3 regions of the Gracilibacillus pellucidus genome follow, and region 3 is predicted to be linked to each of the others. Evidence: predicted binding sites of a transcription regulator. Region 3 holds the regulator's gene; each other region holds the start of a gene.
The links. The regulator CtsR, encoded in region 3, represses protease genes until heat stress. The targets are predictions, from matches to a motif close to ATGGTCAATAAAGGTCAAACA.
Positions count from the first base shown of each region.

Region 1: clpP (ATP-dependent Clp endopeptidase proteolytic subunit ClpP) is a predicted target of CtsR. The motif match lies at 2,839-2,859, and genes of this name have one in related genera.
Region 2: SH601_RS13020 (ATP-dependent Clp protease ATP-binding subunit) is a predicted target of CtsR. The motif match lies at 1,801-1,821, and genes of this name have one in related genera.

Region 1 covers NZ_JAWZSR010000001.1:348,111-353,259, reverse strand. Annotated here, with positions in the region: gene gap (type I glyceraldehyde-3-phosphate dehydrogenase) at 1-515, opposite strand, end outside; gene SH601_RS01615 (sugar-binding transcriptional regulator) at 553-1,581, opposite strand; gene SH601_RS01610 (glutaredoxin family protein) at 1,714-1,953, opposite strand; gene clpP (ATP-dependent Clp endopeptidase proteolytic subunit ClpP) at 2,176-2,772, opposite strand; tRNA gene SH601_RS01600 (tRNA-Arg) at 2,991-3,063, shown strand; gene SH601_RS01595 (HPr family phosphocarrier protein) at 3,139-3,393, opposite strand; gene whiA (DNA-binding protein WhiA) at 3,467-4,414, opposite strand; gene SH601_RS01585 (gluconeogenesis factor YvcK family protein) at 4,446-5,149, opposite strand, start outside.
Region 2 covers NZ_JAWZSR010000007.1:181,629-186,777, reverse strand. Annotated here, with positions in the region: gene SH601_RS13020 (ATP-dependent Clp protease ATP-binding subunit) at 1-1,725, opposite strand, end outside; gene SH601_RS13015 (tetratricopeptide repeat protein) at 2,314-3,654, shown strand; gene SH601_RS13010 (DNA-3-methyladenine glycosylase family protein) at 3,651-4,523, opposite strand; gene ppx (exopolyphosphatase) at 4,609-5,149, shown strand, end outside.
Region 3 covers NZ_JAWZSR010000011.1:71,998-77,146, forward strand. Annotated here, with positions in the region: gene clpC (ATP-dependent protease ATP-binding subunit ClpC) at 1-1,048, opposite strand, end outside; gene mcsB (protein-arginine kinase McsB) at 1,050-2,126, opposite strand; gene mcsA (protein-arginine kinase activator protein McsA) at 2,123-2,659, opposite strand; gene SH601_RS15645 (CtsR family transcriptional regulator) at 2,671-3,135, opposite strand; gene SH601_RS15650 (hypothetical protein) at 3,276-3,578, opposite strand; gene SH601_RS15655 (GNAT family N-acetyltransferase) at 3,844-5,016, opposite strand; rRNA gene rrf (5S ribosomal RNA) at 5,102-5,149, opposite strand, start outside.

The DNA of each region.
Region 1 (5,149 bases), on a different contig from region 3:
CGTTTCAAACCAAATTTGTCATTTAAAACTTTAGCATATGGAGCTAAACAGTTTGTTGTACAAGATGCGTTAGAAATTACATGGTGTTTAGCTGGATCATATTGATCTTCGTTAACACCCATTACTACTGTAAGATCTTCACCATTTGCAGGTGCAGAGATGATAACTTTTTTAGCACCAGCTTCGATATGTTTCGCAGCTGCTTCACCTTTAGTGAAGAAACCAGTAGATTCAACTACTACTTCTACACCTAGGTCTCCCCATGGTAAGTTAGCTGGATCACGGTCAGAAATTACTTTAATTTCTTTACCACCTACTACTAATGCATCTCCACTTACAGTAACTTCTTCTTCAAGTTTACCGTGTACAGAGTCATATTTAAGTAGATGTGCAAGCATATTTGCATCAGTTAAGTCGTTAACTGCTACTACTTCTACCTCATCATTTTTTAAAGCTTGACGGAAAACGTTACGACCGATACGGCCAAAACCATTAATACCTACTTTTACTGCCATGCTTAATTCCTCCTTAAAGTATCCTTATAATTTATATTTAAAGGGACGTGCCCTTTAATAACTTGTTTGCCGCCGCTTCATCTGTAATTAGCACATTGCTTTTACCTTGTTTGAAATAAGATTGGATTGCTTCTGCTTTCGACGATCCTCCAGCTACAGCAACAACATACTCAGCATGCTCTAGCTCTTCCAACTGCATACCTACTGTTCTTGCTTTATAAACAACTTCACCTTTTTCATTTAGGTAATAACCAAAAGCCTCACTTACAGCATTACACCTCTTTAATGTATGTAAAACTTGTTCAGAGGCTTTACGACGTTTTGCCATCGTATATGCATCCCCAATACTGTGCAGAACTATCTTCGTATCATGAATCATCTCCAAAATATCCTTAATCGCTGGCTCTTCGATGATGGAATGATACGTTTCTTCACTTAATGGATCCGGTACATACAACATACGATAATTACCATTTGCTTTCTTTGCCATTTGAGCGCAAATAGTATTAGCTTGATTCTCCACTCTTTCCCCTAGTCCACCTCTAGCAGGAAGGAAGGTACAATTCATAGCGTGCTCAATTGGCTTCATCTGATTCGCAACTTCTGCCATCGTCGTTCCACCAGTCACCGCTATCGTTTGATTAGAAGTTAATACGGAATGTAAAAATTTCACACTCGCTTTTCCCAGTTCCTGTTTAACGGAAGCTTGTGAGTCACTATTCCCTGCAACGATAATAACGTGATCTAATTGTAATTTATCCTTGATTTGAGATTCTAACACACGAAATTCAGAAATCTCATTCATGAAGGAGGCTAATTTCTCTACAATTGCTATCCCTTCATCTGTAAGACTCATTCCTTTAGAACTCACGTTAATAAATCCATGCTTGCTTAAAAATTCAATTTCCGTACGAACTTCTCGCTCCTTCAATTGAAGATGTTCAGCTAAGCTACGGCGTCCGATTAGTTGCATCACTTGTATGTAATGAAGTATTTTATATCTTTTTTGCATGATATCTAGTAAATCTGGGTACAATTTTGCTTGAATATCTAATAAATCCTTCAATCGGAAACGCTCCTTCATTTAATAGCGGGGAATATTTGTCCCTCCTAGTCGCTTTCCGTCCCACTCAGAACAAAAAAATAACTTCCTTAGTTATTGTACCAAATGGACTAGCATCTCTCAACTATTTTGTCATTAATTTTTCATTTTTAGATAGCTTTCGATCTTTTCCATGTCGATCATCCCCGCATCGACAATTGTATCTTCATGTTGAACGACTGGGATCATGAGATGATAGGCTTCAAACCATTCATTATTATTATAAATATTTACTTCTTCTAATTCAAACAAATAATCTTGCTGCAAGATCTCTAAAATTGTCTTTGCCTCGTCACAAAGACCGCAATTATCTTTTCCGTACAATATTAGTTTCATTCAGACAACCACCTTATATGTTACGTATTCTCGATACGTTCCTATTTTACATTATCGAGACAATTTTTTCATATAGAAAAGGAAATGCTGGACAATCGTTATCCTGCTAGCAATTTTTGATTTTTTATTACATAAAGTGAGACTTCAATCAGTGGGAGTTTTTCGGACGTTTACACCGTGAAACAAAAAAAGTGACGGAGTAATTCCGTCACTTTTTGGCTCTTAGTTTAAATCAGATGGTTTCTTTTCCATTACTTGATCGATTAAACCATATTCTTTTGCTTGTTCAGCAGTCATAAAGTTATCGCGATCTGTATCTTTTTCTACTACTTCTAATGGTTGACCACTGCGGTCTGCCATAATTTGATTTAGTTTTTTACGCATTTCAATAATACGGGTTGCATGAATTTCAATATCAGATGCTTGACCTTGCGTACCACCTAATGGTTGGTGAATCATCACTTCACTATTAGGTAACGCAAATCGTTTACCAGGTTCACCAGCTGTTAATAAGAATGCACCCATAGATGCTGCCATTCCGATACAAATAGTATTTACTTTTGGTTGAATAAATTGCATTGTATCATAAATAGCCATACCAGCAGTGATTGAACCCCCTGGAGAGTTAATGTATAAGGAAATATCTTTTTCTGGATCTTCTGCTGCTAAGAATAGCATTTGTGCTACAACAGTGTTTGCTACATTATCATCAATCGCACTTCCTAGCATAATAATTCTGTCTTTTAAAAGGCGAGAATAAATGTCATAAGCACGTTCGCCTCGATTTGTTTGTTCAATAACTGTAGGTATTAAGTTCATGAATAGTTCCTCCTTTTAACACTTGCTATTTTCTTCATGAATTGTAACTATGTCTATCTTAACTGAATGGTCAAAAAAGGTCAAAAGATTTGATTTACTATATTCATCCTACCCTTCCCTACTATAATTTAAACGTTTAGGAGCAAAAACACAAACTTTAGCGTATGTATTGAAATTATACGAGGGTTTCGCTATAATTATTCTTGTCGCTATTTAATGCGCCCGTAGCTCAGGGGATAGAGCATCGGTTTCCGGTACCGTGTGTCGGGGGTTCGAATCCCTCCGGGCGCGCTTTGATAACAGGTATACTCTAAAGAAAGAACTTCTTACATCCGTTAAGAAGTTCTTTCTTTGTCATAATAAACATTACTTCCCTTCGACAAAACCCACAAGTTCTTGCAATGCCTCCTCTTCATCTCCCCCGTCAACAATAAGTGTAATCCTCTGACCTTTCGATAAAGCTAAACTCATCAAGCCCATAATACTTTTCGCATTAATACGTTTACTACCTTTTTCTATAAAAACTTCTGAACTGAAACTATTAGCCTTTTGTACAAATTGTGCAGCTGGTCTCGCCTGCAATCCTGGGTCAACCGCAATAACGACTTCTTTTTCTAACATGATAACCCCTCCTCGTTTAGTAAGCGCTAACATAACCTTTTATATAAAAGGAGGGATTTCCCTCCTTTTATCACTACTTTACAGATACTACTTCACTTCTTAACTGTTCAGCAAATTGGTCAATTTTTTTCAATCGGTGATTAATACCTGACTTACTAATTTTTCCACCAGACACCATCTCACCTAACTCTTTTAATGAAACATCTTGATGCTCCATTCTTAATTGGGCAATTTCCTTTAATTTATCAGGCAATGCATCTAAGCCTACTGTTTTATCGATAAAACGAATATTCTCTACTTGTCGGAACGCAGCACCAATCGTCTTATTTAAGTTAGCCGTCTCACAATTAACAAGACGGTTAACAGAGTTTCTCATATCACGAACAATTCGCACATCTTCAAACTTAAGTAAAGCTTGGTGTGCACCAATATAATTTAAAAACTCGGTGATTTTTTCTGCTTCTTTAATATACGTAATAAACCCTTTTTTACGCTCTAAAATACGTGCGTGTAAATCATATTCATTCAACAAATTACAGATTGATTGATTATGTTCTTCGTGAAAATTATAGATTTCTAAATGATAAGATGACGTTTCTGGGTTATTCACAGAACCACCAGCTAAGAAAGCCCCTCGTAAATATGCTCTACGGCTCTCTTCTTCTTCTGTATATTTATTAGAGATAGTCCGAACGAATTGAAATGGCTCCATTAATATTTCCATATCTTGAAGCATTTCTTTCACACCTTCATTCATTCTTACGATATATACATTATTCTTTTTTAACTTCATCTTTTTACGAACTAATAATTCTACTGGAATATCATAACTTGATTTTATTAAGGTATAGATACGCCGAGCAATTGCTGCATTCTCTGTCTGTACATCTAGCGAATAGTGATTTCTTGAAAAAGAAATAGCTCCATTCATCCGGATTAGTGCGGCTAGTTCGGCTTGTTCGGAACGCGCATCACTCTCGACTTTCGTTAATTCTTTCTTTATATCAGCTGCAAACGACACCTTTCTCCCCCCTCTCTATCACCTCTATTCATTACAATAATGAATATAATACATTGGCTATTTTATCTTTATCATGTCGTAAAGAATGGTTTTGTTCTTTTACGATATCTTCTTCAATAATATCTAAATCCATTTGACGCAATTTTTCGATATCACTTTTAACTGGTTCTGCATTTTCTTCTGCATATACCATTTGGACATCTTTCGCAATTTCTTCGTTGTGTACGATAACGGTTTGAATGCATCCCGTTCCGATATGGTCCATAATCGCTTCTACATGGTCTGCAGCAGTATAGTGACTTGTTTCACCGGCTTGTGTCATTACATTACATACGTATACTACTTTAGCAGTTGTTTGACGTAAGGCAGCTTCTATTTGAGGGACAATTAAATTGGGTAATATACTTGTATATAAACTACCAGGTGCAATAACAACTAAATCGGCATCTTTAATTGCTGAAATCGCCTCTGGTAATGGAACGACTGGGTTAGGCTCTAAAAACACTCGCTTAATTCGTTTGTTTGCTTTAGGAATATTGGATTCACCTGCTACAATATCGCCATCTTCATATTCTGCATGAAGGGACATATTTTGATTAGCAATAGGATATATATTCCCTTTTACATTTAACACGCGAGAAATCTCTTTAATTCCATTATAAAAATCTCCAGTAACAGATGTCATTGCTGCTAATAGCAAGTTGCCCATCGAATGTCCGGATAGACCATTTCCTT
Region 2 (5,149 bases), on a different contig from region 3:
CTTCGCGCCAGTTCCGGCATTACTTGTCATTATAATAACAGCATCTTTGAAGCTCACTGTTCTACCATGACTATCCGTTAATTGACCGTCTTCCATAATTTGCAGGAACATATTTTGTACGTCTGGATGTGCTTTTTCAATTTCATCTAACAGTATTAAGCTGTATGGATTATGACGTACTTTTTCTGTTAATTGTCCTGCTTCTTCATGGCCGACATATCCCGGTGGTGAACCGATAATTTTGGAGACTGTATGTTTCTCCATATATTCACTCATATCAAGGCGAATCATCGCATCTTTCGTGCCAAATAATTCTTCTGCTAATGCTTTAGTTAATTCCGTTTTACCGACACCTGTTGGTCCAACAAAAAGGAATGAACCGATTGGGCGATGTTTTGCTTTTAATCCAGCACGGCTACGACGGACTGCTTTTGCAACTTTATCGACAGCAACTTGTTGACCAATGACCTTCTCACTTAGGTTAGTTGCTAAGCTTTTCATTTTAGACTGTTCATCTGCCTGAATTTTTCGAACTGGAATGCCTGTTTTCTCTTCTATAATTAATTGAATATCTTCAATAGTTACTTCTGCTTTTGGTGCTTCTTTCGTTTCTGCTAATTTTTTCTCCAGTTTAATTTCTTGATGCCTTAAATTCGCTGCACGTTCATAATCTTCTTTTTCGGCAGCTTCCATTTTCTCTTTTGCAATCTCATCAAGCCGATTTTGTAATGCATCGTGATCGGATTCACTCACTTCAAGGTTAAGACGTGCACCTGCTTCATCAATTAAATCAATTGCTTTATCAGGTAAGAAACGGTCTTGAATATAACGTTTTGATAATCTTACCGCTGCATTTAAAACGTCCTCAGGATAACTTACTTTATGATATTTCTCATATCGTTCTTTTAAGCCATGTAAAATTTGTTCCGCTTCTTCTAAGGACGGTTCTTTCACCTTAATAGGCTGGAATCTACGCTCGAGCGCTGCATCTTTTTCAATTTGTCGATACTCTTTTAATGTTGTAGCACCGATCAATTGTAATTCGCCTCGCGCTAATGCAGGTTTTAGAATATTTCCAGCATCCATTTGTGAACCTTCTGCTGTACCTGCTCCTACTAGTAAATGGATTTCATCTACGAAAAGAATAACGTTTTGACGTTCTTGTAATTCAGATACTAATTTTTTCATTCGTTCTTCAAATTGACCACGAACTCCTGTATTAGCAACTAGTGACGCTACATCTAAAAGGTAAATATCTTTATCTAATAATTTTGATGGTACATTTCCTTCTGCTACTTTGAGTGCTAGCCCTTCAGCAATTGCTGTTTTACCAACACCTGGCTCTCCGATTAATACAGGGTTATTTTTGTTACGGCGATTTAATGTTTCAATCACTCGTTTAACTTCTTCATCACGTCCGATAACAGGATCTATTAATCCTGCTCGTGCAGCATCGGTTAAGTTTTTACCTAATTGATCAATCAAACCATTACCTTTGCTACCTTTTTGGGTATTTGCTTTTGTATATGCTTGGTTAGATCCGTTAGCTTCTCCGTTAAAAAAGCCTTCAAATCCTTGTCCTCCAAACATTCCAGATGGATTTTTCATTTGATTTTTTATATCTTGAAAGCATGATTCACAAACATGTAAAGATTCATTTTGATTATTGATTCGAAGGTTTACACTAATTGTTGCTTGATGAACACCACAATGTTGGCATTTCATATGTCATTCCTCCTTCAATTATTTCAAAGTCAATTTTGACTTTGACTATATTTGACCTTTCTTGTTTATTATTATAATCTGACCTTTTTTGACTTTCAAGAAGTTTGCTCAAAAAATATAACGATTATTCCATCTCTAAACTTAAAAGGGGCTATCACAGAATACAATAACTTGCTATTATCAGTACATCTTTGCTTGTGCATTGATTTGTTAACATTTCTGAGCTATTTCTCTCCTCTTTTTGTCAGCATATAGATTTGATGACACTTCTAAAACAATGCTTCACTCCTTACAAAACAAAAAGCAACCTACATGTGCAGGTTGCTCTAACTTCTATTAATTTTTCTATATAACAACACCGAAAGGAACAAATACGAGTAATATGGCTAAGAATATCGTCCACAAGATTTCTTTTAGCACATAAATCCCCCTAAGTATTTTTCTTCTATTTTATCACACAAATCAGGTACAAATTATTTTGCGCCCAAAAGATTACAAACACTTAACATTTACTCCTTCCTTTTTCCAACAGACAATTTGTGCTACACTATAATTAATCTGTTATTTAAAGAAGGAGTTGTTTCATATATGACAACTATCCAGTTGATGCATAACAAAAAGACAATGCGTGTCAAAGTTGCCAAGATGACCGTCTATAAACAAGCAAAAATTATCGAAGCTACTAGTAAAAAAAATCAAACTTATTATTTATTTTTCTATAAAGACCGCTACATTAATGCCAAAAAAACTACCTCTATCAAATTGCAATCCTTTCTAAAAACAGCACTTCAATCTGGCATATCGTTCGCCGGAAACCATCCATTAATACACGTACTACTTCAAGAGGACACGTATCGTCTAACAGCTAATAATCAAATGGTGCAAAAATTATCCAATAAATATAGTGAATTAGAAACGCTCTACATACTTGCCATGTTCGACAATTACGTCAATAACAAAAAAATCACGGCACTTTGCAAAAACACATTTTACAACTATCGCCGCAACGGTCAATTAAAGAAAGCTTTTCGTATTATAGCTAATTATGCACAAGTCCGTCCACACGATCCTTTCGTAAAAGAGATGCTTCAACACTTTGACTTTCAAAAATATAAAGAACAGTACCGTAACCTTGACCAACTAACAAAGGAATGGTCAGATCCTCTCTATTTAGAATCTGTTTATTTTGAGCAACATTTCCCTGAATCAGTCATAAACACATTCATCGAACAATACGATAAAGAAAAGCGTAAGTTTGATCTCTTACTACTTACGTTTATTAAATGTACTTCTAAAAACATGGTAATAAAGCTTGAACAATTAATCACTGAACAGCTAGATAAAGAGGATCAAATTGCACTCTGGGGAGAGGTATTAACACAATACCCAAAACCACAGGAAATCATTGATATACTCGTAAAAGTCGAAGGATATTCCGAGATCTTACACTACTATCTTCATCATACGGAAGCAATTAATGACCGTGCTCTATTTGAAAAGGTATTGACTATGGCATCCAGCAAACGACTAGCAACTAATTATCGGGCTGTCCTACATGCGCTAATATATGTTTACAAAAATGACACTGCGCAGCTCGAGAGAACATTACATCAAACAATTAAAAAGCTTTTACCACATTTATCATTAAAGGAAATCATTACAGAACTTAAAAATACAGAGCTACCAATCATGCAAAAGCTACAGAAAATGGACCAGTTTTCTGACAATCCTGACAAACAATTTGCCTTAGGGGAAATTTACTTTGACTTAGAGCAGTATGATCAAGCAATTGCTTGTTTTGAATGGGAAATGGAATTGTCACCAAATGATCCCGCTCCGATTCAATATTTATACAAGAGCTATTTAGCAAAAGGTGACCAAACACAAGCAAACAATTATAAACAACTGATGACAAACATATCATCTTAAGTTTCTTCAATACTACGCCATAAAGTCATCGTTGCATAGGAGCGGTATGGTTTCCATGCCCTGCTCCACTCTTCTGCTTGTAATGCAGTCGGCTTTTTGTCTAGTTGCAGGTAATGCTGTAACGCTCGTCTGATACCTATATCGCTCGCAGGGAATAAATCTTTCCTGCTGAGTGAAAACATCAACCAGTTTTGAGCTGTCCATGCACCAATTCCGCGAATTTTCATTAGTTGTTCCATTACTTCTTGGTCATTTTCATTATATAAATCGGTTAAAGAAAGCTCATTAGCAGCAATTTTCTTTGCGGTATCAATCACATACTCTGCTTTTCTTGTACTGAATTGCATCTCCCTCAGCTCTTGATAAGGAATGTTTGCTACTTGTTCAGCTGTAGGATAAAACCAGACACCATCAACTTTCTCGCCGTATTTCTTTACAAAACGTGCTGTTAACGTTTCAGCAAAAGCTGTGTTTAGTTGTTGATGGATAATCGTCTTCATTAAGTTATGAAAAGGATCAAATTCTCGGATAAGTGGTGTTGCGGGATACATTTCAAATAAATCTGCTAAATCAGTCTTAGCAAAAAAGTTCCCGATGACATGTAAATCCTCTTCCCATGCAAAAATGTCGATAATCCGCTCTAATAAATCATTTTTATCGCCTTCATCATGACCTTCTATTATAAATAGAGGCTTTGTTGTTGTACCTTTTGCAGTTACTTTAACGACATGTTTTGTCTCGTTCATACGTAAAGGAACAGATATACTGCGATTATCTCGATCGACATGGTTCAACGTATCTATTTCTAAACGAAATAATAAATAATCAAAATCGTACGGTGTTTCTAATTCCATTTTTTCTGACCACATGGTAAAAATCCCCTTTCCAAATTACAGATATTCTGCTAAATTATGATATAATATACCAGAATACACATAAACATAGGGGGACACAATGGAAAAACTATACTATGCTATCGTCGACATCGGATCCAATACTATGCGACTTGTTATCTATGTTCGTGAGAAAGGCGGCAGATTGAAAGAAGTAGAAAATGTAAAAGCTGTTGCCCGCTTGCGCACCTTCTTAGAAGAGGGTAACAAATTGAATAAAGCAGGGATCAAACGACTAATAAAAACACTAAAAAGTTTCAAAGAAGTGTTGTCAACTTATCAATTAGAAGATGTCGTTTGTGTTGCTACCGCAACGATCAGACAAGCTAGAAACAATAAGGCCATCGTTCGTGAAGTACAACAACAGACTGGAATGACCATTAATATTCTATCAGAAGAAGAGGAAGCTTACTATGGCTATTTAGCAGTGGTTAACTCAACATCAATCGAAACGGGTATAACAATTGATATTGGTGGTGGTAGTACAGAAGTTACTTACTTCGAAAATCGAGAGTTACGGCACGCTCACAGTTTTCCATTTGGTGCTTTAACATTAAAAGATTTTTTCAAAAATGCCATACCTACAAAAAAAGAATTGTCTG
Region 3 (5,149 bases):
CTTCAACAGATGGCTCATCAACTTGAATTGGTTGGAAACGACGTTCAAGTGCTGCATCTTTTTCAATATATTTACGGTACTCTTCTAGTGTTGTCGCACCGATACATTGCAACTCTCCTCGAGCTAATGATGGTTTTAAAATATTCGAAGCATCAATAGCTCCTTCTGCACCACCAGCACCAATTAACGTGTGTAACTCATCAATGAAAAGAATAACATTGTTTGCTTGGCGAATTTCCTCCATCACTTTCTTCAGACGGTCTTCGAATTCACCACGATATTTTGTACCCGCAACTACGGTCCCCATATCAAGCGTCATTACTCGCTTATCTCGAAGAATTTCTGGCACTTCATTTTTGACAATTTGTTGTGCTAATCCTTCTGCTACTGCTGTTTTCCCTACACCAGGTTCACCAATTAAGACTGGGTTGTTTTTCGTACGACGACTCAATACTTGAATAACACGCTCAATCTCTTGACCGCGACCAATAACTGGATCAATATTACCTTCTTTCGCAATCGCGGTTAAGTCACGAGCAAGCGAATCTAATGTCGGTGTACTTGCATTATTGCTATTTTGTGCATTACGTCCATTCTGAGCACTTCCGGACTCTGTACTACCTAACAACTGTAATACTTGCTGACGAGCTTTATTAAGACTCACACCTAGATTATTTAATACACGTGCAGCTACACCCTCACCCTCACGAATAAGTCCTAATAAAATGTGTTCTGTTCCTACATAGGAATGACCTAATTTGCGCGCTTCATCCATAGATAGCTCAATCACCTTTTTCGCTCTAGGTGTGTAATGGATCGTTTGAGATACCTCTTTTCCCTTGCCAATAAGAGATTCGACTTCTGCTCTAATCTTATCCGCACCTAAACCAATAGCACTAAGCGCCTTGGCTGCAATTCCTTCACCTTCACTTACCAGCCCTAATAAAATATGTTCTGTGCCGATATTGTTGTGACCTAAACGCACCGCTTCTTCTTGGGATAAAGCTAAAACTTTTTGGGCTCTTTCTGTAAAACGTCCAAACATCATATTAATCTTCCTCCTTCTCTTCCAATGAAAAACGCTCCCGAATCAAGGATGCACGAAATATATCGCGTTCATTCGGTGTCAGTGTTTTTTTTGCATATTGTTGTAAAAATGCCGGTTGCGTTAAAACAACCAACTCATTCAAAATAGATTTGGAAATGTTCGTAATAAATCCTAGATCAATACCTAACTGTACATCAGATAAACATTTCGCTGTTTCTTTCGATTCGATTATTCTACTATGTTGTAAGATACCATATGATCGAAAAACTCGATCTTCCAGCTCAATACCTGATTGCTCCATTATTAGCCTTCTCGCATATCGTTCATGTTCAATTAATTTTTCCACAACACCTTTTAAATCCTCTATAATATCCTCTTCTGCTCGCCCTAACGTCACTTGGTTAGATATTTGGAAGATATTACCCAAGGCCTCACTACCTTCACCATAAATACCTCGTACTACTAAACCTAGCTGATTAATAGCTGGTATCATTCGGTTAATTTTACGCGTTAAAGCAAGGGCAGGTAGGTGCATCATTACAGAAGCACGAAGACCAGTACCTACATTCGTTGGACAGCAGGTTAAGTATCCCCTATCTTCATTAAAGGCATAATTAATCTTCTCTTCTAGCCAATCATCTATTTGAAAAGCTTGATCTAAAGCTTCCTCTAATTGAAATCCAGGAAAATATAATTGCGCTCTAATATGATCCTCCTCATTAACCATAATAGATACTTGTTCATTTTGAGAAATCAGTGCTGCTCCATATCTTGACTTATCTGCTAAGTGCGGACTAATTAAATGTTTTTCCACTAGCACTTGTTTTTCTAATGAATTTAACTCAGACATCCTGACAAACTCTAAATCTTTGTATTGTAAATAAGAACGATGGCTAAATTCCTTTTCCATAAAGTAAAGAACACCCTCTAGCGTTTCCTCATCTGCAATTAAAGGAAAAGGAGATTGCTCAAAATTGCGAGCTAATCGGATTCGGGTACTCATAACAATATCACTATCTGGCCCATTCTCTTTTAGCCAAGGACTAATAGCTTCATTCATAAATTGCTCTGAACTCATGTGTCATCACGCTCCTCATCGTGATGTAACTCCTGCTCTACCAGTTTTATTTCATCGCGAATTTCTGCAGCATGTTCAAATGCCTCATCTGCAATAGCCTCTTGCAATTTCACCTTCAAATCTCTTAGTTTCTTACGACTGTATACATCAGAACCTCTCCGCTTTGGCGCTCTTCCCTCGTGAACCGTATTCCCGCTGTGCACCTTACGAAACAGCGGATTTAAATGGTCAGAGAATGTTTCATAGCAGGAAGCACATCCGAATTTACCAATTTTAGTAAATTGTTGGTAAGTCATACCACAATGATGACATTTTAAGTCTTCTTCTGTCTGTGGCGATGGGTGATGTACGGCAGTTTTCGGATTAAATAAGCCTGATAAGAGATGATGTAAGGAATAAACATCATCATCTTGTGGAACATAGCCTTTTTCCTTCGCACATTGCTGACAAACACGAACTTCTGTCTTCTCGCCATTAATTACTTGCGTAAAATGAACGGTAGCCGGATTTTGTTTACATTCCTGACAATCCATACCGACACCTCCTAAAATTGATATTTCAAGGCATGAAGCATTGCTGATAAAATTCTGGCACGAATCTCATCACGTATCGGTAGTTGAAATGTGAGTGTGTTACGGTCAATCGCACTAACCATAAGCTTAGCCTCACGCTCAGTAATAAGATCCTCTTCCAGAAGTCTTTCCAAAATATTGATCGCCTTCTGCTGTGAAATTTTTGGCTGAATCATGTTAATAATTTCATCTATTAGCTGTGCTTTATCTTCATTCGTTATACGACTAATCCGAATATAGCCACCACCACCACGTTTGCTTTCGACTAAGTAACCTTTTTCCAAAGTAAAACGTGTATTGATGACATAATTAATTTGAGAAGGCACACATTCGAAACGATCAGCAATTTCACTACGTTTTATTTCGATAATCTTGTGCTTGTTACTATGCATCGTTTGTTTCAAATATTCTTCAATAATATCCGAAATGTTCCGCATTTTCCCTCCTCCAATCTGACTTTGACTATATTTGACTATATTTTTATTATACTGTATGTTTACAGGATTGAAAACTATTTGGTCTTCCTTATTATAACCTTTCTCTCCATCCTTCAAACACAACTGGCGAAAACGAATCTTTATTTTCCTAACTTCTTCCTATTCCAACAACCTCTCAAATAGATTATCACGCTTCTTTTGATGGATTGCATCAATATCATTCTTATTTTCGTTGTTTCAGGGTTTTCATTTGAAATATCAAATTCACGAATCTCAATAGGATATTGTACGCGATCAATAAAAGTAGAAGCGTTATGTTCCTTTGAGAGTTTCACTTCAAAAATAATGTGATGATTAGCTCGATGCAATCTCTTTTTGAATTTATTCAACACTACTAAGCTGCTCAAAATAATCAAGGTAGTCATAATTGCTTCTTTATACATTCCAATCCCGACAATAAATCCTAATCCAGTACCCGCCCCGTGGTCATACATTTCAATAAAATATTGAAAACCATTAATTCACAAGAGAATCATCAGACACGAGCTGACTCCCACTAATATATGTGTACGAAAGCCAGCTGAATGCCTACTTCTCTTTCGAAACCAATTAAACCGGATAAAGCAAGTGCGATGATTAATTTTGTGATTGATTCGATAAATTATGGATTCAATAAATTATTCCACATAACAACCTCTTCTTACTATATTAGAAAAAATCAGGGAAATATGACCGGCCAATCGGAACCACTTTCTCTAATTGTTCTACAGCTTGCCTATCACCAGCTATAAGGTCTAGATTAAATAATTCCATAGGACGACTATATCCTAGGAAAATTTGTGTTAACCGTTGAATACTAATTGTTATATTCGGTAATGTATTCTTTTCTGTAGAATATACGAATCCGTTATCTTCATTTGAAAACCGGTATATTCCTGTATTTTCTGATAGAAAGTCATCCTCTATCGATATAGTGAAAGGACTAATATCATCTAATCGATTATAAGAAAATTGATGAAGAAACGCCGGAACATCTACAATACGTGCCATAAAATATGGTTTAACCTTTTGCTCAAACCTTGGTTCATCAACTAACAATTTACTAGCATCACCTGTAGGTAAGCTTACTACCACTTCACTAGCCATTGAATCATGACCATAAAGGAACTCAAATAGCAACATTTGACCATTGACCGTACTATATGCCATATCTTTCACGGTCAATTTATTATCCTTCACTTTGTATATTATGTACCCCTCCGCCTCATGATTCACATTATATACAACAGCAATTACATCATCATCAGTTACAATACGATAATTCCACCAATCTAATTCCCGCTCAAGTGCACCTATAAACTGAGTGACGTAGTCTGTATATACCTTTCGTAGTACAGAGAGTAATTGGTCACTCTGACTCATTCTTTTTGCGTAACCCTTTCCACCCCATTCTTTCTTAAAACATTGGATCGGAATAACACTTTCAACTTTATCAAAAGCAAGTTCCCAACCATATTTACGGTAAAACGGGACAGAAAATGGATGTAAGTAGGAAAGCAGATGTCCTTCTTTTCTCATTTCGACTAGAGCTTGTTTTAATAATTGCTTTATCTTACCACCTCTTCTGTATTCTGGCCATGAGGCAACATCAGCAATACCTCCCATTTTCATTATTTGCCCGCAGATATGTACTCTTAATGTTAAAACGTGAACCTTTGCTGCTAACTGATCATTTTCTATCCATCCCCAGATAGTTTGATCATTCAATTGCTCTTTCTTTCGACCCAACTGATTTTCTGACAACACATACTGAAAAGCGAATTGGGATAAACCCAGTATCTCCTCATAGTATTGTTCATTCAATTTTTTTATATGTTTCAATCTCACCACATCCTTTAATTTTATTTCTACTATTTTACCATATAAAAAAACCTTCTTAGTCCTAAAACTAAGAAGGTTTTTATTTGCCTGGCAACGTCCTACTCTCGCAGGGGCGTAAGCCCCAACTACCATG